DNA from 2 places in the Trinickia acidisoli genome. Region 2 is predicted to be linked to the other one. Evidence: riboswitches for the same ligand, from Rfam matches in the RefSeq annotation. Region 2 holds a riboswitch; the other holds the start of a gene.
The links. Region 2 has a riboswitch for glycine ahead of J3485_RS25700 (D-amino acid dehydrogenase). Riboswitches for the same ligand answer to the same signal wherever they lie in the genome.
Positions count from the first base shown of each region.

Region 1 (11,114 bases), on a different contig from region 2:
AGCCGCGCGCGCAATTGCGCCATGATTTCGCCGAGTTGCACATCGCCGAGCATCGGCCGCGGCGCGCGCCAGTCGAGATACGTGCGATGCGCCTGCTCGGCTGTGCCCGTCCAGGCCGGGGTGCCGCGCGGCTCGAGCGTCGCGAGCGCGGCGGCGATCTCGGGCATGCCCGAGACGATCGGCAGATCGGCCGCATAGACGCGCCCCAGCTCCTCCGCCCCCTGGTGCACGTGCACGAGCGTTTGCTGGGTCTTCGGAATGTCGAGCAGCGTGTACCCGCCCGTCGTCGATTCGCCCAAACGCGGGCCGATCACGAGGAGCAAATCCGCCTCGCGGATACGCTGCGCAAGCGCGGGGTTGATGCCTAGGCCGACGTCGCCCGCGTAATTCGGATGATCGTTGTCGATCGTGTCTTGATAGCGAAACGCGCAGCCGATCGGCAATTGCCACGCCTCGACGAACCGGCGCAGATCGGCGCACGCTTGCTCGCCCCATCCGCTGCCGCCGGCCACGACCATCGGCCGCTGCGCGTGCTCGAGCAACTCGCGCAGCCGCTCGATCTGCGCCGGCGACGGCGACGCCGCGACGCGTTGAAAGCGCGGCGCGCCCGGCATGCGCGGACACGGATCGGAGAGCATGTCTTCGGGCAAGGCCAGGACGACAGGGCCCGGCCGGCCCGCACAAGCCGTGTGAAACGCGTGGCTCAGATATTCGGGGATGCGGCGCGCGTCGTCGATCTGCGCGACCCATTTCGCCATCTGACCGAACATGCGCCGATAGTCGATCTCTTGAAACGCTTCGCGATCGAGGTGATCGCGCGCGCATTGGCCGATGAGCAGAATCATCGGCGTCGAATCTTGAAACGCCGTGTGCACGCCGATCGAGGCATGCGTCGCGCCCGGCCCGCGCGTGACGATCGCAACGCCGGGACGGCCCGTGAGCTTGCCCGTCGCCTCGGCCATGTTGGCCGCGCCGGCCTCGTGCCGGCAGACGATCGTGCGAATCCGCTCGGTTTCGTCGTGAAGCGCATCGAGCACGGCGAGAAAACTCTCCCCCGGCACGCTGAAGACACGATCGACGCCGTGCGTGACGAGCGCATCGACGAGCAGACGCGCTCCGGTCACGTTGGCGGTATCGGCGACGTTCGACATGATGCGGCAACCTCCTGAGTCGGTGATGGTGTTCGAAGCGGCGCGACCGAACAGCGAATCGCGAGAGACGGCCGACAGCTTACGCCCGCGTCGCGCGCGTTGTCACTGCGTGAATATTGGGGGGTGGCTTGCGCCCCCATGCATGCGCGGCCATGCCGCGGGCGCGATTCTGCGACTTTTCGTCTGCCGAACCGAGTCGGGCGACGATACATTTCGCGTCATCGCACATTGCCGGGAGCACTCATGCAAGTCGACGAATTCGAAGCCGAAGCCGCGCTGGCACGGCTGGCTCGAAACGAAACGTTGGGTCTGCTCGATCTTGCGCGGAGCGGCCGCGATCTGAAGGAGCGGGCGTTCCGCCGCTTTCTGGCGATTTGCCGGCCTGCCGGATCGGCCGCGCAGGCCCGTCGCTTTTTCGAATCGAACATGCTCGGGATTCTGAAAGACGGCCGGCTGACGATCAACTTCAACGCCAATACCTGGTTCGGCAACGGCAAGGAGCCGATGCGCGTGCTGAACCTGTTCGACCGGGTCCACGGTCCTGCCGAGAACGCCAAGACCGCAAAGGATCGGTGGTACCGCAACGACGTGGAAATGGAATTCGGCGACTACGCCGGCCACGCGCGCAACACCGCTCATGCGCGAAACGTGAAGGACGCGCGCCGGCTGGTCGCGCGCTACGGCGCCACGCAGATCGACCGCGTCGGGCTGCCGACGTCGCACCACTTCACATCCATGGTGCGGCCCCGATACGGCGCGCTCGACTTCGCCTACTGCCTAGGCGGCGGCGCGGGCGGCAACGGCTACGGGCGCTCGTTCGCCATCATCAAAGAACACGTCAAGCATGCGTCGAGCTACCTTTACACGGATTCGTTCAAGGTCAACGCCGACCTCGCCGCGCGTCGCGAAGAATACGGCGGCAAAATCGTCACGCTGCACGACGCGATGGCCACCTACCTCCAGCTCGAAAAAATCCTGCTCTATTGCACGCCGCAGATGCTCAAGCAGATTTATGCCTATGCCAGCGGCAAACGGGCTCGCGGCTCGAGCTTTTGTCTGCCGCCCGATACGACCGGCGTCAAGGTCAACTACATCGAATTCCAAGCGCATACGGATATCCGGTTCGATCGCGATATCGCCGCCATGACGATCTCGCGTTCCGAAATACCGCAGACGTTTCTCGGCCTGCCTTGGCACAGTGCCGAGCGCCACATTCGCGAATTCGCGCAAAAAAACCGCATTCGCGTGTCGTTCTTTGCGTAGTCGGTTTGGCTGAGCCGCCGAACGGCCGCCCCGCATTCGCATGGCGCACTACATCGAGCTCAGCACTCGACGATATTCACCGCGAGCCCGCCGCGCGAGGTTTCCTTGTACTTCGTCTTCATATCGGCGCCGGTCTCCCGCATCGTCTTGATGACCGAATCGAGCGACACGTAGTGGCTACCGTCGCCGCGCAGCGCCATGCGCGCGGCATTGACGGCCTTGACCGCGGCCATCGCGTTGCGCTCGATGCAGGGAATCTGCACCATGCCGCCAACCGGATCGCAAGTGAGCCCGAGGTTGTGCTCCATGCCGATCTCGGCCGCGTTCTCCACCTGCTTCGGCGTGCCGCCCGTGACCGCCGCGAGCGCGCCGGCCGCCATCGAGCACGCCACGCCCACTTCGCCCTGGCAACCCACCTCGGCACCCGAGATCGACGCGTTGAGCTTATAGAGAATGCCGATCGCGGCAGCCGTCATCAGGAAGTCGATCACGCCTTGCTCGTTCGCACCGGGCACGAAACGCGTGTAGTAGTGGAGCACGGCTGGGACGATACCGGCCGCGCCGTTCGTCGGCGCGGTGACGACGCGCCCGCCCGCCGCGTTCTCCTCGTTGACGGCGATGGCGTAGAGATTGATCCAATCGACCATCGAGAGCGGATCGCGCAGCGCCTGCTCCGGGTTGCCCGAGAGCGCGCGATAGAGCTGCGGCGCGCGCCGCTTGACCTGAAACGGCCCGGGCAGCGTGCCGTCCGCATCGGGATTGCCGATGCCGCAGCCGCGCGCAACACACGATTGCATCACGTCCCAGATCTTCAGCAGGCCGATGCGCGTCTCTTCCTCGGTATGCCAGACGCGCTCGTTGTCCCACATGAGCTGAGCGATCGACTTGCCCGTCGACGCGCACAACGCGAGCAATTCGTTGCCCGTGCTGAACGGATGCGCGCGTTGATCGGCCGCTTGCAACACCTTCGTGTTCGGCGCGCCGGCTGTCACGACGAAGCCGCCGCCTACTGACAAGTAAGTTGCCTCGCGCAGCACGGCACCCGTCGCATCGGCCGCCCGCAGTTTCAAGCCGTTCGGGTGCTCGGGCAGCGCTTGCCGATAGAAGGCGATCTGCTCCTTCGGCGCGAAGCCGATCTCGTGCTTGCCGCCGAGCACGAGCCGGCGCGATGTTTTCACCGCATCGAGCCGAGCGGCGACCGTCGACGGATCGACGGTGTCGGGCGCATCGCCCATCAGGCCCAGCATGACGCCGCGATCGGTGCCGTGCCCCTTGCCCGTCGCGCCGAGCGAGCCGTAAAGCTCGACCTTGACCGCCGCGGTCTGCGCCAGCAAACCGTCGCGCTCGAGCCCCTGCACAAACAGCAAGGCCGCGCGCATCGGCCCGACCGTGTGCGAGCTCGAGGGACCGATGCCGATTTTGAAGAGATCGAATACGCTGACTGCCATTGCTGCTCCACAAGCGGATCGAGGCGGCACGCGCATCGTGCACGCGCGCCTCGGGTTGATGAGTGCCCGCGCCTCGCGGCAACCGTCGCCGCTCAGCTCAGCGATACGGCCGGCGCACCAGGCACGGCGGGCACGCCAACTACGTTACCTCGCCGGTAACGGCAAACAAACGGAGAGCCACGCGGGCGGCGTCGGCGACAAGCGCTGCGCCACGCTCGCGTAGCGGCCCGACAGCCGCGCGGCAAGATGAAACAATTCGGCCGCGCCCTTCGGGTCCCATTGCCCCGAGTAGCCCGGCAGACCCGCCGCGCGCCGCTTCGCATCGAACGCGACGCTCGAATGGACGAATTCCTCGTGCGTCTTTTCGCCGAGCGCATACGGCACGAGCCAATCGAGCGCGAGCCCGAGCGATGCCCCGCTCGGCGCGCGCACGGCGAGCCAATTGCGGTTGTGGCGCCGCGCCGCCAGCGCCGCAACGACGAGCGGCTGCAAGTCGTACGTCACGTAATGGAGCGCATCGCGCTCGGTGAAATCGACCGTCGTGCCGTCGGGGGCGATGTTCGTGCCGATCTGCTCGACGAACAACCGCTGCGCCGCATTGATGAGCTTGCGGTCGTCGAGCGTGAACGCGGCCATGGCGACGAGCTTGACGCGATGGCTCTCCCAGTTGTTGCGGAAGGTGCCCGTCAGCGGACGCGGCTGCGCGCCCAAGCGCTCGACGTAACCATTCGCGAGCTTCGCGATGAACGCGGCCGTCGCGTTGCGCGTCTTCACGGGCAGCGCGCTCGCGGTCAAGTCGTACGCGAGAATCATCGAATCGAAATGCGTCTCGTCGATCGGATCGAAGCTCGGCTGATAGGTCGTGGCCCAGGCCAGCAGGAAACGGTCGACGAGGCGCAGATAACGTTCCTCGCCCGTCGCGCGCCAGACCAGCGCCGCATCGCGCATGAGCTCGAGATCCTGCTCGGCCTCGACGCTCTGGTCGTGGATCCCTTCGTGCGGCAGCGTGCCTTCGGTGTGCAAGTGTGCGAGCGGCTTCGGCTGATCGTTCAGCCGTGCCGCGACACGCTTGACGAGCGCCTGCACCGCGGGCGCCGCGCTCGCGCGCTCGCTCGTCTGCATAGCCGGCGCCGCGCAGAAGTTCATCGCCGCGCGCGCCGCCCCGGCGGGCGCGAGCATGCCCGCGCAGGCGATCAGCCAGGCCGCGAGGGATGCCCCCGGCCGCAGCCCCGGCCGTTCGTCGATACGCAAGCCCGGTGTGCGCCATTGCGCGCGGGGTATGTGCGCCGGCACCGTCTGCACCTCTCGTCCCATCGGTCGCTCCTTCTGTAGCTTGATCCGCGGTGTGAGATGGTAGCCGGTATTGCCGACGAGCGACGCACGCCCGCTTGCCGCAGCCGCCGTCAGGCGTAATCCGCGATAGGCACGCAAGAGCAGAACAGATTGCGGTCGCCGTAAGCATTGTCAGCGCGGCCGACGGGCGGCCAGTACTTGCGCGTCACGAGCGACGGCAGCGGGTAGGCCGCCGCCTCGCGCGAGTACGCATGCGGCCACTCGTTGGCCGTCACGACCGCCGCCGTATGCGGCGCATGCTTGAGCGGGTTGTCCTCGCGATCGGCACGCCCTTGTTCGACGGCGCGAATCTCCTCGCGAATCGCGATCATCGCCTCGATGAAGCGGTCGAGCTCCTCCTTCGATTCGGACTCGGTCGGCTCGACCATCAGCGTGCCCGGCACCGGGAAGCTCATCGTCGGCGCATGGAAGCCATAGTCGGCCAAACGCTTGGCGACGTCGTCGACGGAAATCCCGCTCGCGTCCTTGATCGGGCGCAGGTCGAGGATGCACTCGTGCGCGACGAGCCCGCCGGGGCCCGAGTACAGCACCGGATAGTGCGACGCCAGGCATTTGGCGACGTAGTTCGCGTTCAGAATCGCCACTTCCGTCGCCGCCGTCAGGTTCTTCGCGCCCATCATCGCGACATACATCCACGAGATCGGCAAAATCGACGCCGAGCCGTACGGCGCGGCCGAGACGGCACCGATACCGTTCTCGGCGCGACGATAGCCCGATGAAGTCTGGTTCGGCAGGAACTGCGCCAGATGCGCGCCGACCGCGACCGGACCAACGCCAGGGCCGCCGCCGCCGTGCGGGATGCAGAACGTCTTGTGCAGGTTCAAGTGCGAAACGTCGCCGCCGAACTGCCCCGGCGCCGTGAGCCCGACCATCGCGTTCATGTTCGCGCCGTCGACATAGACTTGCCCGCCGTGGGCATGCACGATCTCGCAGATCTCGCGCACGTTCTGCTCGAACACGCCGTGTGTCGACGGGTAGGTGATCATGATCGCCGCGAGCCGCGCCGCATGCTCGGCCGCCTTCGCCTGCAAGTCTTCGATGTCGACGTTGCCCTGCTCGTCGCAGCCGACGACGACGACTTTCATCCCCGCCATATGCGCCGACGCCGGATTCGTGCCGTGCGCCGAAGCCGGAATCAGGCAGACGTCGCGATGGCCCTCGCCGCGTGCCGCGTGATAGGCGTGGATGATCAAGAGGCCCGCGTACTCGCCTTGCGAGCCCGCGTTCGGCTGCAGCGAAACGGCCGCGTAGCCCGTGGCCGCGACGAGCATCTGTTCGAGCTGATCGATCATTTCGCGGTAGCCGACCGTCTGCTCGGCCGGCGCGAACGGGTGGATCTGCGAAAACTCGGGCCACGTGACAGGTAGCATCTCCGAGGTCGCGTTCAGCTTCATCGTGCACGAGCCGAGCGGAATCATCGAGCGGTCGAGCGCAAGATCCTTGTCGGCCAGGCTGCGCAGATAGCGCAGCATCTCCGTTTCCGAATGGTGACGGTTGAAGACGTGGTGCGTGAGGTAGGCGCTCGTGCGCGCGAGCGCGGCGGGCAGCGCGGCCGAATCGCCGCCTTGGCCTTGCTCCTCGGCGCGCGTGAGCGCCGCATCGAGCGCGTCGACGTGCGGCACGTCGATCGCGCCGGCCGCATGCGCGAAGAGCGAGAGCAAATCGGCGAGATCGGCACGCTTGGTCGTCTCGTCCACCGAAACGCCGACCTGCGTATCGCTCACGCGGCGCAGATTGATGCGCATACGCTTGGCGGCATCGTGCGCAGCCGCCGTGCGCGAGCCCGTCTCGATCGTCAGCGTGTCGAAGAAGGTGTCGTTGGCAAGCGTGTAGCCGAGTTGCTTCACGCCGGCGGCAAGCAGCGCCGCCACGCGATGCACGCGCCGGGCGATCGATTTCAAACCATGAGGCCCGTGATAGACGGCGTACATGCTCGCCATGATCGCGAGCAGCGCTTGCGCCGTGCAAACGTTGGAAGTGGCCTTCTCGCGGCGAATGTGCTGCTCGCGCGTTTGCAGCGCGAGGCGCAGCGCGCTCTTGCCTTGCGCATCGACGGTCACGCCGACGAGCCGGCCCGGCATCTGCCGCTTGAATTCGTCGCGCACGGCCATGTACGCGGCATGCGGCCCGCCGAAGCCGATCGGCACGCCGAAACGTTGCGAAGTGCCGACCGCGACGTCGGCGCCCCACTCGCCCGGGGGCGTCAGCAGCGTGAGCGCGAGCAGATCGGCCGCGACGACGACATGGCCGCCCGCCGCATGCACGGCTTGCGCGAGCGCGCGGTAGTCGCGTACGTCGCCGTTCGCGCCCGGATATTGCAGCAGCACGCCGAACGCGCTCGCGCCGGCCGCGGCCTCCGCCGGACCGACCCGCACGTCGATGCCGATCGGCTCGGCGCGCGTGCGCACGACTTCGATCGTCTGCGGCAGCACGTCGTCAGCCACATAGAAAACGTTCGACTTCGATTTGCCGGCGCGCTGCAGCAGCGTCATCGCTTCGGCCGCGGCGGTTGCTTCGTCGAGCAGTGAGGCATTGGAGATTTCAAGCCCGGTCAAGTCGCCGATCATCTGCTGAAAGTTGAGCAGCGCCTCGAGCCGGCCTTGCGAGATTTCGGGTTGATACGGCGTATAGGCCGTGTACCACGCCGGATTCTCGAGCACGTTGCGCAAAATGACGGCCGGCGTGTGCGTGTTGTAATAACCCTGCCCGATGTAGGTGCGGAACACCTCGTTCTTGTCCGCGAGCTCGCGCAGCCGCGCGAGCGCCTCGGCCTCGCTGCGCGGCTGCTCGAACGGGCCGAGCGGTAGCGTGTCGGCGCGGCGGATCGCCCGTGGGATCACGGCATCGATCAGCGCGGCGCGCGACTCGAAACCGAGCGCCGCCAGCATCTTGTGCTGATCGGCGTCATCCGGGCCGATGTGCCGCTCGGCAAAAGCGTCATGCGCTTCGAGCGCGGCGAGCGAGAGAGGGGAGCGGTTCATCAGACGATCCGGATGTTCGAGCTTCATGATAGGGCAGCTTGTAGTACGCGGCTTGTAGTGCAACTTGGGGGGCGCGGCGGTTCGGGCTCAGGGCCGCAAAACGCGCCGCGCGGCAGGAAACGTAAGGAACGGCTCAGCCGACGAGCTTCTGATAGGCGGCGGCATCGAGCAGCTTGTCGACCGAGCCGGCGTCCGCGAGCTTCACCTTGAACAGCCAGCTTGCGTAGGCGTCCTCGTTGACGGCGTCGGGCGTGTCGACGATCGCATCGTTGACGGCGACGATCTCGCCCGAAACGGGTGAGTAGATGTCGGAGGCCGCCTTCACCGATTCGACGACGCCGATCGCATCGCCGGCCGCGATCGTCTTGCCGACCGAGGGCAGCTCGAGGAAAACGATGTCGCCGAGCGTCTCTTGCGCGTGGTCGGTGATGCCCACCGACACCGTGCCGTCAGCTTCGGTTCTGATCCACTCATGTTCCTCGGTGTATTTCAGATCGGCCGGGACGTTGCTCATTTGAAGCTCCTGGGGAAATAGGAAATGCGTTGAATTGAAAGCGTAAGGACCGAGACGCGCGCGGGGCCGCGCCTTCGATTTAGGCGACGAGCACCTTGCCGCCCCGCACGAACGGCAGTTTTACCACGCTTGCGGGCAGCGCCTTGTCCCGGATCTGAACCTGTACGCGCTCGCCGGGGCACACCCCCTTCGGCACGCGCGCGAATGCGATCGATTCCTGCATCGTCGGCGAGAACGTACCGCTCGTGATTTCGCCTTCGCCAAGCGGTGTCAGTACCTTTTGGTGCGCACGCAGCACGCCGCCGGCCTTGCCGTTTTCTTTTTGCAGGACGAGGCCGACGAACACGTACCGCGAGCCGTCGCGCTCGAGGGCGGCGCGGCCCACGAAATCGCGCGGGGCGGCCAGATCGACGGTCCAGGCAAGCCCGGCGTCGAGCGGGGATACGTCTTCGTCCATGTCCTGGCCGTACAGATTCATGCCCGCTTCGAGCCGCAGCGTATCGCGCGCGCCGAGCCCGCACGGATGCACGCCGGCCGCTTGCAGCGCTTGCCAGAGCGCGACGACCTGCGCCGCCGGCACAATGATTTCGAAGCCGTCCTCGCCGGTGTAGCCCGTGCGCGCAATCGTCAGCTCGCCGTACGGCGCAACGCTCACGCGCGCCGCGTTGAACGGCTTGAGCGCTTCGGTCGCCTCGCGCACAGCGGGCAGCACCTGCCAGACCTTCGCGCGCGCGTTCGGTCCCTGGGCGGCGACGATCGCGAGATCGCGACGCGGCGTGATGGCGAGGCCGAAGCCGCGCTCCTCGTTCAACCGCTTGAACCAGGCGATGTCCTTCTCGGCCGTGCCGGCATTGACGACGACGCGAAAGCAGTCGTCAGCGAAAAAGTAGACGATCAGATCGTCGATGACGCCACCGCGCTCGTTCAGCATGCACGAATAGAGGGCCCGGCCCGGCGTTTGCAGCTTGCCGACGTTGTTGGCGATCGCATACTCGAAAAACGCACGGGCGCGCGCGCCGGCGAAATCGACGACGCACATGTGCGAGACGTCGAACATCCCGGCATCGCCGCGTACGGCTTGGTGTTCGTCGATCTGCGAGCCGTAGTTGACGGGCATGTCCCAGCCGCCGAAATCGACCATGCGCGCATTGAGGGCACGGTGAGCGGCGTTGAGCGGGGTGTGTTTCAGTTCGGTCATGAAGGTCTCGGCACGCAAAGGTTCGCGAAAACAAAAAAGGGCCATGCCGATCGACGCGCGCGCGGCTCGATTGCCTGCGGCGAATACGGTGCATGCCCCCTCTGTCCTCGGTACCTGAGAGATTGCGCCGGCGGGACGAATACGTTTCCCGCTCGATGCGCGCGCCCCTTCGGTGGGCGACTTGCTCGCGCGTGCGGCCGCGGATTGCGGACTTCGGCGCACCGCTGCGAGCTATCGCCACTCTCCAGAGTGCGAAAAACCCAGCTCACGCGGGGCCTTTCGACGCGGTCGGTCCTTTTGCCTGAGAGTTTGTGGGTGTGCCCCTTCGGCGGCGTCGCCGGCGGGCCGAAAAACCCTACCGCGAGCGCGCTCTCCCGACGCGTGCGCGAAATTTACGCGAGCGTAATGGGGTTGTCAAATGCAGGGGTTGTCAAATGCCGGGGTTGTCAAATGCCGGGATTGCAAATGAAGGGGGTTGTCGACTGAACGTGCGATGCGCCTCAGCAGGCAGCGCCAAGACGAGCTAACTTACACATATGCGCGACGAACGACGAACGCACCGCTCGGTCCATCCTGAACGTCGATGGGAATAGCGGCGCGCGCAGCTCCGTCTAACGGAGCAACGTAGGCGATCGCGCCGGCAGCAACACAGAGGAGGAAAATCATGTCGAACCGAAACCGATTCTGCTGCACCGACCCCGACATCGGCCTGCTGGCCGCGGGTCGCGTGCGGTTCGCGTCGAGCGAGGCGCTCGAGCACGCGATGACGCCGCTGATCGAACGCGCGCGCACCGTGCCGACGGGCACCCTGGCCGACGTCTTCCGCGACGTCGATGCCGACGCGCTACTGTTCGTCGCGGCCTGGCGCGTGATTCGGTTCGAGGCGGCCGAGCGCACCGTCGTCGATGCGATCGCACACGCCATCGAACCGTTGCGCAGCGAGGCCACACCCGAATGGGTCGACGTCGCCGCGCCTGCCGGCGCATGGACGTCAGGACGCAGCGGGCCCGGCGAGTGCCTGGTGCTCCTGCGCCAACTGCTGGAAAAACCCGACGATGCGATACAGGCAAGCTGGATCGACAAGGTTCTGCTGGCGTTGAACAGCGATGCGGAGCCGCCCGACGGCTTGATCTCGGCCAACTTCTTCGCGACGCACGACGATGCCTCGGTACTCGCCTTCGCGCGCTGGATGAGCGCCGACGCCCA
Region 1 covers NZ_JAFLRG010000001.1:32,747-43,860, reverse strand. The annotation lists gene J3485_RS00195 (thiamine pyrophosphate-binding protein) at 1-1,151, opposite strand, end outside; gene J3485_RS00190 (DUF3626 domain-containing protein) at 1,395-2,414, shown strand; gene J3485_RS00185 (L-serine ammonia-lyase) at 2,474-3,862, opposite strand; gene J3485_RS00180 (alginate lyase family protein) at 4,007-5,041, opposite strand; gene gcvP (aminomethyl-transferring glycine dehydrogenase) at 5,266-8,223, opposite strand; gene gcvH (glycine cleavage system protein GcvH) at 8,330-8,710, opposite strand; gene gcvT (glycine cleavage system aminomethyltransferase GcvT) at 8,790-9,908, opposite strand; glycine riboswitch at 10,000-10,166, opposite strand; glycine riboswitch at 10,187-10,295, opposite strand; gene J3485_RS00160 (hypothetical protein) at 10,573-11,114, shown strand, end outside.
Region 1: linked by a shared signal. The riboswitch ahead of gcvT (glycine cleavage system aminomethyltransferase GcvT) and the one ahead of J3485_RS25700 (D-amino acid dehydrogenase) in region 2 are both predicted to bind glycine.

Region 2 (11,114 bases):
GTCCATTTCGGCCGGCAGCAGCGAGAAATCCGGAGGCGTCGTGCTTGCGCCCGAGATCACCGCGTTCTCACGGCGATACTGGCCCGCCTCTTTATCGTCGATACCCTTGAGCACGCGAGCGTGAATATGACGGATCTGTGACTCCGATAGTCCCTCGTCACTACCGACGATGTCCTCGACGTAGAGAATCGCGTCGCGGTGATTCGTCACTGCGATATGTTCGCGAAGCAATTTTCCGCCTACCGCGATTCCCTCGAGCACGACCTTCGTTTCATGCAGCGAAAGCGTGTTGCCCTCGATCGCATTCGAGTGATAGGTCAATTCCAGCATCAGCGCGTCACGCAGCGACCCCAGCGTATTGAGCGGCAGCGGACGTGCCACGTCGAGTTTTGCCTTGTCGGCATCGATAGTGTGGAGCAAGGCGTGTAAGGACGAATCCATGAAGTCACCGGTGCGTTCGGAAGGCCCACATTGTATCGCTCCGGCGTATGCCGGAGCCGCTTGCCTTCGCTTGAACCGAATCGAGCCGAACCGGGCGGCCCCGTGCGACGCAGGACTCGCCCTACTCGACCGAATCAAGCGCCTTGACGACCGCCGACCGCTACGGGACGCACGCGAGCCGCCACCGCATCATCAGACACCAGTTGCGCAACGCCTTCCGCCGTGGCGGCCGACAATGTCCAGCCAAGATGCCCATGCCCCGTGTTGTAGAACACGCCGCGGCGACGGCCCCGGCCAACCCTCGGCAGCATGCTCGGCAACATCGGGCGCAAGCCTGCCCACGGAATGACGCGCGAAGTCGAGACCGCGGGAAAATGCGTCCGGACCCATCGAACGAGCGGTTCGATGCGATTCGCTCGAATGTCGCGATTCGCGCCGTTCAGTTCGGCCGTCCCCGCCACTCGAAAGCGATCGACACCGAGGCGGCTGGTCACGATTTTCGCGCGGTCGTCGAGCAGGCTCACCCACGGCGCGGCCTCCCGACTCGATGGATCGTCGAGCGATACGGTAATCGAATAGCCCTTCACGGGGTACACGTTGACGTGATCGCCGACATATGCGGCAAGCGCACGGCTGCCAACGCCCGCGCAAATCACGACGCGATCGAACATGCCCATTTCGTCGCGGCCTTCGCGCTGCGCCGCGATCGCAATCTCACCGTCGCTCGATCCGTCGATCGATTGCACCGCCGTGTCGTAGCGAAACTCGACGCCAAGGCGTTCGCACGCCTGAGCGAGGCCGCGCGTGAACTTATGGATATCGCCCGTCGAATCCGATTCCGTGAAAAAACCGCCATAGAACTGGCCGTGAAGCGTCGGCTCGATTGCGCGAATCTCGTCGGGCGTAACGGACCGCCGATCGAGTCCTCCTTCGCGCAGCAGCGTGTTCACCTTCGACGCAGCTTCGAATTCCGAGCGCGTCGCGTAGAAATGCAGAATACCGCGCTGCTCGAGATCGAACTCGATCGCTTCGCGCTGCGCGATGGAAAACAAATGCTCGCGCGCGGCGATCGCGAGGCGAACGGTTTCGATCGTGTTGCTGCGATAGTGGGGAATCTGCCGTAGGAATTCACCGATCCAACTGTATTTGTGCCAACTCGGACGCGGATTCATCAGCAACGGCGCGTCGCGCTTGAACATCCAACGTAAGCCTTTGAGCACCGTCGCGCGGCTGTTCCAGACTTCGGCATTGCTGGCCGACAATTGCCCGCCGTTCGCAAACGACGTTTCCATCGCGGCATAGCGATGACGTTCAAGGACGGTGACGCGGTGGCCGCGCCGAGCGAGCGCGTAAGCAGTGGTGACGCCGGTGATACCGGCGCCGATAACGGCAATTCGTGACATGACATGGTCCAGAGTTCGTTGGGCATCGCCGGCCGATAACAACCGGCGTCGATGCCCCATCTGTCCATGTACCTGAGAGTTTCGCCCGCGCACTTGCCGCGCGGGCTCCCCTTCGGTGGGCGCGCATGGCGCCGCTCTCCAGATGTTCCGGCTGCGAGGTCCTTTTGCCTGAGAGTTTCCGGGGCGGTTGCTCCGTCGGCGTCGCTCGAATCGAGCGATCTCTTCCATGCAGCGTGATGGAACGCGCTAAGGCTAGCCTTGGACGGAAAATTCGGCAAGCGATTTCTTTTCGTCGAAAACGACCTTCACCGTATCGAGTGCCGCCAAAAAGTCCGACGCGTCGAAAATTTCACCGAGACTGACGACGCCGCCCTTCGATACGGACTTCCCGCTCAGCAATCGCTCTGTGGCCTCGACGATGATCGGTGCGCTGACCGCATAAATGTCCTGCCCCGTGGCAGTCACGCGACGCGTTACCCCGCTCTGCGCAACGACGACATCCATGACGAATTGCTGCGCGGATCGTCCCATATCGTCGTGCGGCTGGGGCGGCGGCGTATTCGGATCGCGAAGTTCACGCAGAGCGGCGAGGCCGAACCAAGATTCGAGCGTGTCGACACGCAAATGACGCGACACGGTCAGCACTTCGGTAAAGGGGAGCATGACAACCTCCGCATCGCCCAGCACCTCGGCGAACGACCACGCGCCCTCCGGCATCGGCGAAGGCAGCGGTGTCAGCTTCCCGCTACGCTGAACGAACCTCGTCGCATGATTGCGTTCACCGGTCACGCGTGTGCCGCGCGTCGGATGCCAACTGTCGAGGCCGACGGCGATATCGACTCTTTCGATCGGCTGATCGGCATCCACGGCTGCCGTGACGAGCAAATCGGCGAGACCGCCGTAAAACGCCGCCGCGGGGATAAGACTGACGCCGGCGTCACGCGCACCGGCATGGCGCTGGTCGATGATCGCTTGGAGCGCTGGCTGTTCCGCAGTGACGTCGAGATAAGGTATTCCCGCGCGCAACGCTGCATCGACGATCGGCAGCGCGGTATCGAGAAACGGCCCCGCGCAATTGATGACGGCATGCGCCCCGCGGATTGCGGCGTCGAGTTGTTGGGGATCGTCAGTCGAAGCAACTCGCCACGGGCTGTCGTCGTTGGCACTGATTTCCTTCAGGCGCTCTGCATCGCGTCCGATACGAACGACACCAAAGCCGCGCCGCTTCAATTCGGCCACGACGAAGCGCCCCGTATGGCCCGTAGCACCGTACACCGCGACAGTCATTTTGTTGTTCATGTTCGACTCCGAGTTGGAATGGTGACTTTATAGTACAGATCTGTAGCGTCGTCAATACAGATCTGTAGCGAATAAGATACCGATCTGTATCGAAATCTACGCCGCACGCTTCGTAGTGCTATCATCGACGCCAATGCAGATGCATAAGGAACGTTCGAGGCCGACCAAGATGAAGAAGGGAGAACAAGCGCAGGGCGCGGCACCCGATACGCGCGAACGTATCTTGCGGACCGCCAGCGAGCTCTTCTATCGGGAGGGAACGCGCGCGGTGGGTGTGGATCTGATCGTGGCGAAGTCTGGTGTCGCCAAGACGAGCCTATATCGCCACTTCGCGACGAAGGACGATCTGATCGAAGCCTTTCTGCTGCGCGAGGACGAGGATTTTTGGCAACATTGGGACGCGGTGGCGGCCGAGCACAAAGGTGCGCCGCGCGAAGAACTCGATGCCCAGCTTCAATGGATCGGCGATCGCATTGCACGCCCCGGTTATCGCGGCTGCCCGCAAATCAACATCGCGGCGGAATACGCCGACGACAAACACCCGGCCCGCAAGGTTGCCGTAGCGCACAAGCGAGAACTGCGTCGGCGGCTGGCGGAATTGGCGGGCGCCATGCACGTCGATGAGCCCGAGACCTTCGCTTTGAGGTTTGGGACGATCATCGACGGCGCGCTCAGCAGCGGGCGGGCGCTGCATGCGCAAGGGCCTGCGCGGTTTCTGCAAGCGTTGGCGCAGATGCTGATACCAACGAAGAAACCGAAGCGAAAATCGGCCCCGCTTTAAAGGCCCCAGGCCCGTCAATAAATTTCCGGCACGATCATCTCGGTCGGCACGGGCTGACGAATGTACTCCGCGTTGTGCACGCGCTCCGGCAGCATGACGGTCGGATGTTCGACCTCACGATACGGCACCTGGCTCAGTAGGTGATGGATGCAATTCAAGCGGGCACGCTTCTTGTCGACGGCCTGCACGACCCACCACGGCGCTTCCGGATGGTGTGAGCGCTGCAACATCACTTCCTTTGTCTGCGTATAAGCTTCCCAACGGCGCCGGCTTTCGAGGTCCATCGGGCTCAGCTTCCATTGCTTGAGTGGATCGTGGATGCGCGCCTGGAAGCGGATTTCCTGTTCCTCGTCCGTGATCGAAAACCAGTACTTCAGGATCTGGATGCCGCTTCTCACGAGCATCTTTTCGAACTCGGGCACCGAGCGGAAGAATTCTTCGTACTCCTCATCATTGCAGAAGCCCATCACGCGCTCGACGCCCGCGCGGTTGTACCAACTGCGGTCGAACAGCACCATTTCGCCACCCGCGGGAAGGTGCGCGACGTAGCGCTGGAAATACCACTGCGTGCGCTCGCGATTGCTGGGCGCGGGCAGCGCGGCGACGCGGCATACGCGCGGATTGAGCCGCTGCGTGATTCGTTTGATCGCCCCGCCCTTGCCCGCCGCATCGCGCCCCTCGAAAATCACGACGAGCCGGTGGCCCGTCTGCACGATCCAGTCCTGCAGTTTGACGAGTTCGCCTTGCAGACGAAATAGCTCGCGGAAGTAGTGCCTGCGCATGCTGCGCGCTTCCGGCGTGAGGGCATCGGAGCCGTCCAGGATGCGATCGTCCACTTCCATTTCGAGTTCTTCGTCGTATGCGTCGACGAGATCCTCCTCGAAACGACGCTGCCGCTGAGCAAAGAACTCGGCATCGGATGTCGGATCCGGCTTGTCCATCACGTTCTCCCTGAATGAAGGTGAAACTGCGCGGTATGTCGCCCGAGACGGCGGCTGCGCATTCAGCGATTATCCTCGGCACGCCGTGTCAGGCATATTACCGAGCGGGCAGGTCAGAACGTAATCGCCGATTTGATCGATTGCACTGCGGCGCTGTTCAGGAAGATGTAGAAATCTTGCGGGGTCGAGCCTCCGGCCGGCAGGTTACTTCAAACCGTTCGACCCCGCCCGCAAAATCTCGCGCGGACCGACGCCAAGCAACCGATTCATCCAGTGCGCCATATGACTTTGGTGTGCGAAGCCTGCTTCGAGCGCGACCTGCGCCGCGCTGAATTTTCCGGTCGACAGCAGCACCTTCGCGCGCTCGACACGACGCTGCACGATATACCGATGGACCGGCACCCCGAACGTTTCTCGGAACAGCACCTTGAAATGCGGAACGCTGATATCGAGCAGCGCAGCCAATTCCGACAGCGTCAGCCGCTCGTCCAAGCTGTTCTCGATGTAATCAGCCAAGCGCGCGGCCGTTTTCGATGCAAGCGCTCGCGGCCTGCGTTCGAGCGACGGAACGCCGCCGATCAATCGAACGAGCATCGCGGTACAGAGACTTTCCGCGTAGAGAGAATCGGAGACTTCGTCCGTTTCCAGTTCGGCATGCAATGCCCACGCCAAATGCTGCAGCCGTGCATCGCGCATCTGCAAGCGCGGTTGAAAGTGAGCGAGCGAGGGTTTGAGATCCAATCGCTCGTAGATTGCCTTCGTAAAGACATCATCAAACCAAACTCGAAGAACGGTGCAGTCGGCATCGTCCGCCCATTCCCCGTCGATCCCGGCCGGTACGACGTCGATATCTCCATGGGCTTGCACGCGCGCATGTCGCTTGCCGTCACACACGCAGTTCGCCCGCACGGGCTTGCCCATATGAACACCGATGCGGTGTTGCTCGGCTGCGGGAATTCGATGCGTACCGGCCGAGATGCCGAGCAATTCCGCGCCGAACCCCTCCCAGCCCCGCCCGCTGCTGGAAAGCAAACGCTTGCGGGTGCCGTTACTTGAATCCGAACGTAAAGTCGCAGCCTTCATGGCGTCCCATTCCTTTGGCAACTTGTGCGCCTGCAGCATCGCTGCGGTGCGTCCAATCGGCGTCGATCAGGCTGTGCGCCGACGCGGAAAGCGAAGCATAAAACGAATCATCCGTTTCTGCTCATTCGATCCTCGCTTGAGCGCCCATCGCCTGGACAGTGCCTAGGATGACGTCATACGCACCGACGAGGAGTCGTTCATGTTCGTAGTATTCGGAGCATCGGGAAAAGTGGGCGGCGTCACGGCCGCAACCTTGCGCAAAGCCGGCCATCCGGTCCGCGCCGTCGTACGGGACGCACGGCAAGCAGAACGTCTCGCAGCGATAGGCTGCGACATCGCGGTGGCCGATTTGACCGACAAGCAAGCGGTCCGATCGGCAATCAAGGGCGCTCGCGCCGTCCAAATACTTTGTCCCGTGCCGGTCGGCGATTCGCATCCCGAATCCACGATGCGCGCGATGATCGACGTCGCGGCGGATGCGCTTCTCGCCTATCCTCCGTCCGCAGTGCTGGCGCTATCCGATTACGGCGCGCAATTGCACAAAGACACCGGCATCACGCTGCTCTATCACTACCTCGAAACGCGGCTGAAGCCACTCGGGAGACGCTTGACGCTGCTTCGATCGGCCGAGCATCTGCAAAACTGGGCACGCATGACTGCAACGGCATTGGAACGCGGCGTCTTGCCGAGCTTGCATCATCCGCTGTCAAAGATGTTTCCAACGGTGTCCGCCTATGACGTCGGGACAATCGCCGCGGAGCTATTGCTTGATGATCCGCGATCGGATAAGTCGCGATCGGACACGCCAAGAATCATCAGCGTCGAAGGTCCACATCGCATCACCGCGATTCAAATCGCCCACGCCCTAACCGAACTCAGCGGCAGGGAAATCACTGCGCTGGAACTGCCCCGCAGCGAGTGGGAGGCAACCCTGCTGCGAGCCGGATTGAGTGACAATCACGCGCAACTGATCATCGACGTGTATGACGCTCACAATGCCGGCAAGATCGATGTCGAGCCAGGCCAAGCAGAGCGTCGTTTCGGCACGACGCCACTGCATGAAGCCATGTCGTCGCTGCTCTCGTCAGTCGGCCACGCACGATCCCACTAGCTCGTCGGCGTAACGTCGAAATCACGCACGCCGCGTCTTGGCACCCAACCCTTTCGCGTGCACCCGCACCGCATCGAATGAGAGCAACGCGAATGCGCAAGCCACGAGCGCCGCGCATAGCAGGAACGCGGCGCGATACCCGAATGCGCCGATGAGCGTTCCCGACAATACGCCTGCGAGAATCGATCCAACACGAGACGCGTTGAAGAACAGCGCCGTCGCGGCGCCGGTCTCGCCGGGCATGAGATCTTGAACGTACGTCATACCCAGGCACGATGTAATTGCAACGACCATCGCGGACAACGCTTGAAGCGGAACCACAGCGAGCGGTTGCCGGATCGCCGCCAGCGCGATGAAATACGCGGCATGCACGGCCGCGGCTGCAGTGAGCCACTTCGGCTTGCTCAATCTCGACGACGTCGCACCGAGCCAAAGCATCATCGGGATCTCTAGCAGCGCCCCGGTACCGAGCACGGCCGACACGGTCAACCGCGTGCCATGCAACGCGTGCACGAGATAGAGCGGCAACAGAATCATCGTCGCGTTGGCCGCGAGGCCAATCAGCGTCAGCGCCAGCAGGATGCGCGGGATTGCCTGGCGTCGACGAGCGGCGAGCACGACGTTAGATGCGCTATCGCCGACCGCAATCGGCACGCACTCGATAGCGGACGCGGCGCACGGCGCCCCTCGCCGCAATGCTTCGCAGTCCTCACCATCGTGTCGTTCGGCGTGACCCCTCGCCTCCGACATCCGCAGCGCGATGAAGCCGCTGGCCGCGAAACTTGCTGCCGCAAACGCGAAGAGCCCTTTGAACCCGCCTTGCGCCAATATCAGCGCACCCACCGCCGGCCCAAATACCCAAGCGGCGGAAAGCAGCGTTCGCATCGCCGCCTGCGCGAATTCCGCCTGCGCCGTATCCTCGGCATGCAGCGTCGAACGTCCGAGTGCAAATACCTGCGATAACGATGCCGCGCCCGGCCCCAGCAACACGACGCCGACGATCATGAGTTCGGCGTAGCCTCGCACGATACTCAAGCTCGCATAGCCGAGCGCGGCCGCCGCGAGCGATGCGATGAGCGGCGTCCGATGGCGACCATTCCGGTCGGACCAGCGCCCCACCGCCGTGCTTGCAAACACGCCGCTCGCCGAGACGAGCGTCATGAAGACGCCGAGCCGCACGGGCGACATCGACGCTTCCTCGATGCCGAACAACGACAAGTATGGGGCCGTGAGCGACAACGCCACACCCATCATCAACGTCGCCGCGGCAAGCGGCACGAAGTGCGGAATCCGCACGAGATCGGTCAAACGCGCAGGCACAATTCAGTCTTCTTCGATCCAAACCGCGACATCAACGGGACCCACTATTGAACTGCCTAAGATGAACTTCGCATCGGCCGGTGCGGGTACGCCTTGGGATCGATCGCCATAATTGACGGCGAATCGCAATGGCCCGCGTCTGCGCAGTCGCAACCCCTCCGGCAACGCCGCCACATCGATTCCCGCATCGCGCGCGCACTGCGCGATCGCGGCACGCAACAGCGCCCGATCGAAGCAGGCCGTCATATACGTCACGCGCTCGCGCCGCAGCAATGCCGGCAAGCCGTCGTCAAAACGCGCCATCACTTCGACCCCGGCGCCCGGTTGCACATGCTCACGCCATCGCAACCCCGTCCCCTCGACCTTGCCGAGGCGCAGCATAGGCCGTATCGACGGCCGCAGCGATTCGACTTCGATCACGCGAGAGGGCAAAACGGTCCGAAGCTTACCAGGCGGCAACTGCGCAACGATGGCAAACGTTTGGGACTTCGAACCGGTACGCGGTCCGAAGACCCAATGATTCGAGCCAAGTTCGATCTGCTCGACCACGCTATCGGGCAAGATCGGCAACGTAGGCGCCACGACGAGCCGATAGGCGCGCAGGTCCGAGCGAGCGGACACGATGTCGACGTCGAGCCCAAGCTCCCGTAGCGCGCTATACCACTCGAAAACGACATGCTGATAGTCGAAATCGATGCCATGCCGCTGCGTTTCGATGACCCAATCGGCTTCATAGTCGAACAGCAGCGCGACGGATGCTCGTGCGCATCGCAAATCATCTTCGGACACGCCAAGCGTGCGCAGCTCTTCGCCGACTCGAACGACTTCACGGCCGCCCGGCGACAGTTCGTCATCCGGCGTATTGAGGCCCGAATGCATCTGCTCCTGTGCAAACGGACATTGGCGCCAGCGGAAGTACGAGACGAGTTCGGCCCCATGCGCGAAGGCCTCCCAGGTCCATAGCCGCACCATGCCCGGCTGCGGCACGGGATTGAACGGTGCCCAATTCACAGGCCCGGCTTGCTGCTCCATGACCCACATCCGCCCGTTGCCGACGCCGCGATAGAGATCGTGGCTGAACGCGGATACGTCGGGATGGCCCGTTCGTGCCCAGCGGTGTTTGTCAGCTTCGGGCAGCGGCAACACTTCGGTGCGCGGTATCGGGTAGCTGTCCCAGGCGGCCACGTCCAAACCATGTCGCGCGAAAACGTAATGATCGAACGCAGCGTAAAAGCCCATGAAATTGTGGAGCACGTCGCGCCCCGGCGCATGCCGTCGAATCAGTTCGGCCTGCAACGCATGAAAGCTCGCCACTTCGTCCGATTGAAAACGGCGAAAGTCGAGGACGTGCGACGGATTCGCATCGGTAGGCGTGCGATGCGGCAATTCGATTTCGTCGAAGCGACGGTATTCCATACTCCAAAACACGTTGCCCCATGCGCTATTGAGCGTGTCGATCGTCTCGTAGCGCGCCGCGAGCCAGCGCCGAAAGCGGTGCAAGGCGGCTTGCGTATAGCTTGGCAATGTGTTGTGACAGCCGAATTCGTTGTCGGTCTGCCATGCGACGACGGCCGGATGGTCGCCGTACCGTCGCGTCATCGCCTCGACGATACGCACGCAGTGTTCACGATAGACAGGGCTCGATATGTCGTAGTGACGCCGCGAGCCGAATTGCATCACGCTGCCGTCCCGCGTTACCGGCAGGATGTCCGGGTGTAGATCGACGAGCCATTTCGGCGGGGAAGCGGTCGGCGTGCCGATGACGATCTCGAGCCCATGACCGGCCAGCGTCGAGACGGCGCGGTCGAGCCAGTCCCAATCGAAACGGCCCGGCTCCGGCTCGATGCGCGACCACGCGAATTCGGCGATGCGCACGCGCGCTATGCCCATGTCGGCCATACGTCGTGCATCGCTGTTCCATTTGCTTTCAGGCCAGTGTTCCGGGTAATAACAAACGCCGAGCTGCATGGCGGATTTCCTTGATTCCGTAGATGAGAGTGCGTGATTCACGGTTGTGCGGCGGATTGCATGCTTGGTATCGACGTCGGCATCGGCATCATCCTTTCGTCGCGCCGAACGTCAGCCCCGCGACGAAATGCTTCTGCATCGCGAAGAACATCGCCACCGACGGCAACGCAGCCAATACCGATCCCGCCGAGACGAGATTCCACGCCGTCGTCCATTGCCCCCTCAACGCGGCGACGCCGACGGTAATCGGCGCGGCATCGTCGCCTTGCGTGAGGCATAGCGCCCAGAAGTAATCGTTCCAAACGAACGTGAAGACGAGAATGGCAAGCGCTGCCAACGCCGGCCGCACGAGCGGCAACACCACGCGTAGGTAGATCGCCCACTCGCTCGCCCCTTCGATGCGCGCTGCCTCGATAAGCTCATAGGGCAGTTCGCGAATGAAGTTGCGCAGAAACAGCGTGCAGAAGCCGGTTTGAAACGCCGCATGAAAAATGACGAGAGCCCACACGGTGTTGTAGAGCCCCAGATTCGCCATCAACTCGCGCACGGGGATCATCAGGATCTGAATCGGAACGAAGTTGCCCGCCACGAACAAGCCGAGCAGCGCGGTGTTGCCGCGAAACCGGTAATTGGCCAGCGCATGCCCGGCCATCGATGCCAGAAAGATCGAAATGGCCACGGCCGGCAGCGTGATCAGGCAGCTATTGCCGAAGTAGTGCAGCATCGGCGTTTGCGTGAGCGCCGTGCCGTAATTCTGTAGGAGTGCG
Region 2 covers NZ_JAFLRG010000002.1:1,655,255-1,666,368, forward strand. The annotation lists gene J3485_RS25695 (Fic family protein) at 1-441, opposite strand, end outside; gene J3485_RS25700 (D-amino acid dehydrogenase) at 576-1,844, opposite strand; glycine riboswitch at 1,991-2,081, opposite strand; gene J3485_RS25705 (saccharopine dehydrogenase family protein) at 2,097-3,143, opposite strand; gene J3485_RS25710 (TetR/AcrR family transcriptional regulator) at 3,313-3,924, shown strand; gene ppk2 (polyphosphate kinase 2) at 3,939-4,865, opposite strand; gene J3485_RS25720 (helix-turn-helix domain-containing protein) at 5,070-5,948, opposite strand; gene J3485_RS25725 (NmrA family NAD(P)-binding protein) at 6,148-7,059, shown strand; gene J3485_RS25730 (sugar efflux transporter) at 7,081-8,379, opposite strand; gene J3485_RS25735 (beta-galactosidase) at 8,383-10,347, opposite strand; gene J3485_RS25740 (carbohydrate ABC transporter permease) at 10,436-11,114, opposite strand, start outside.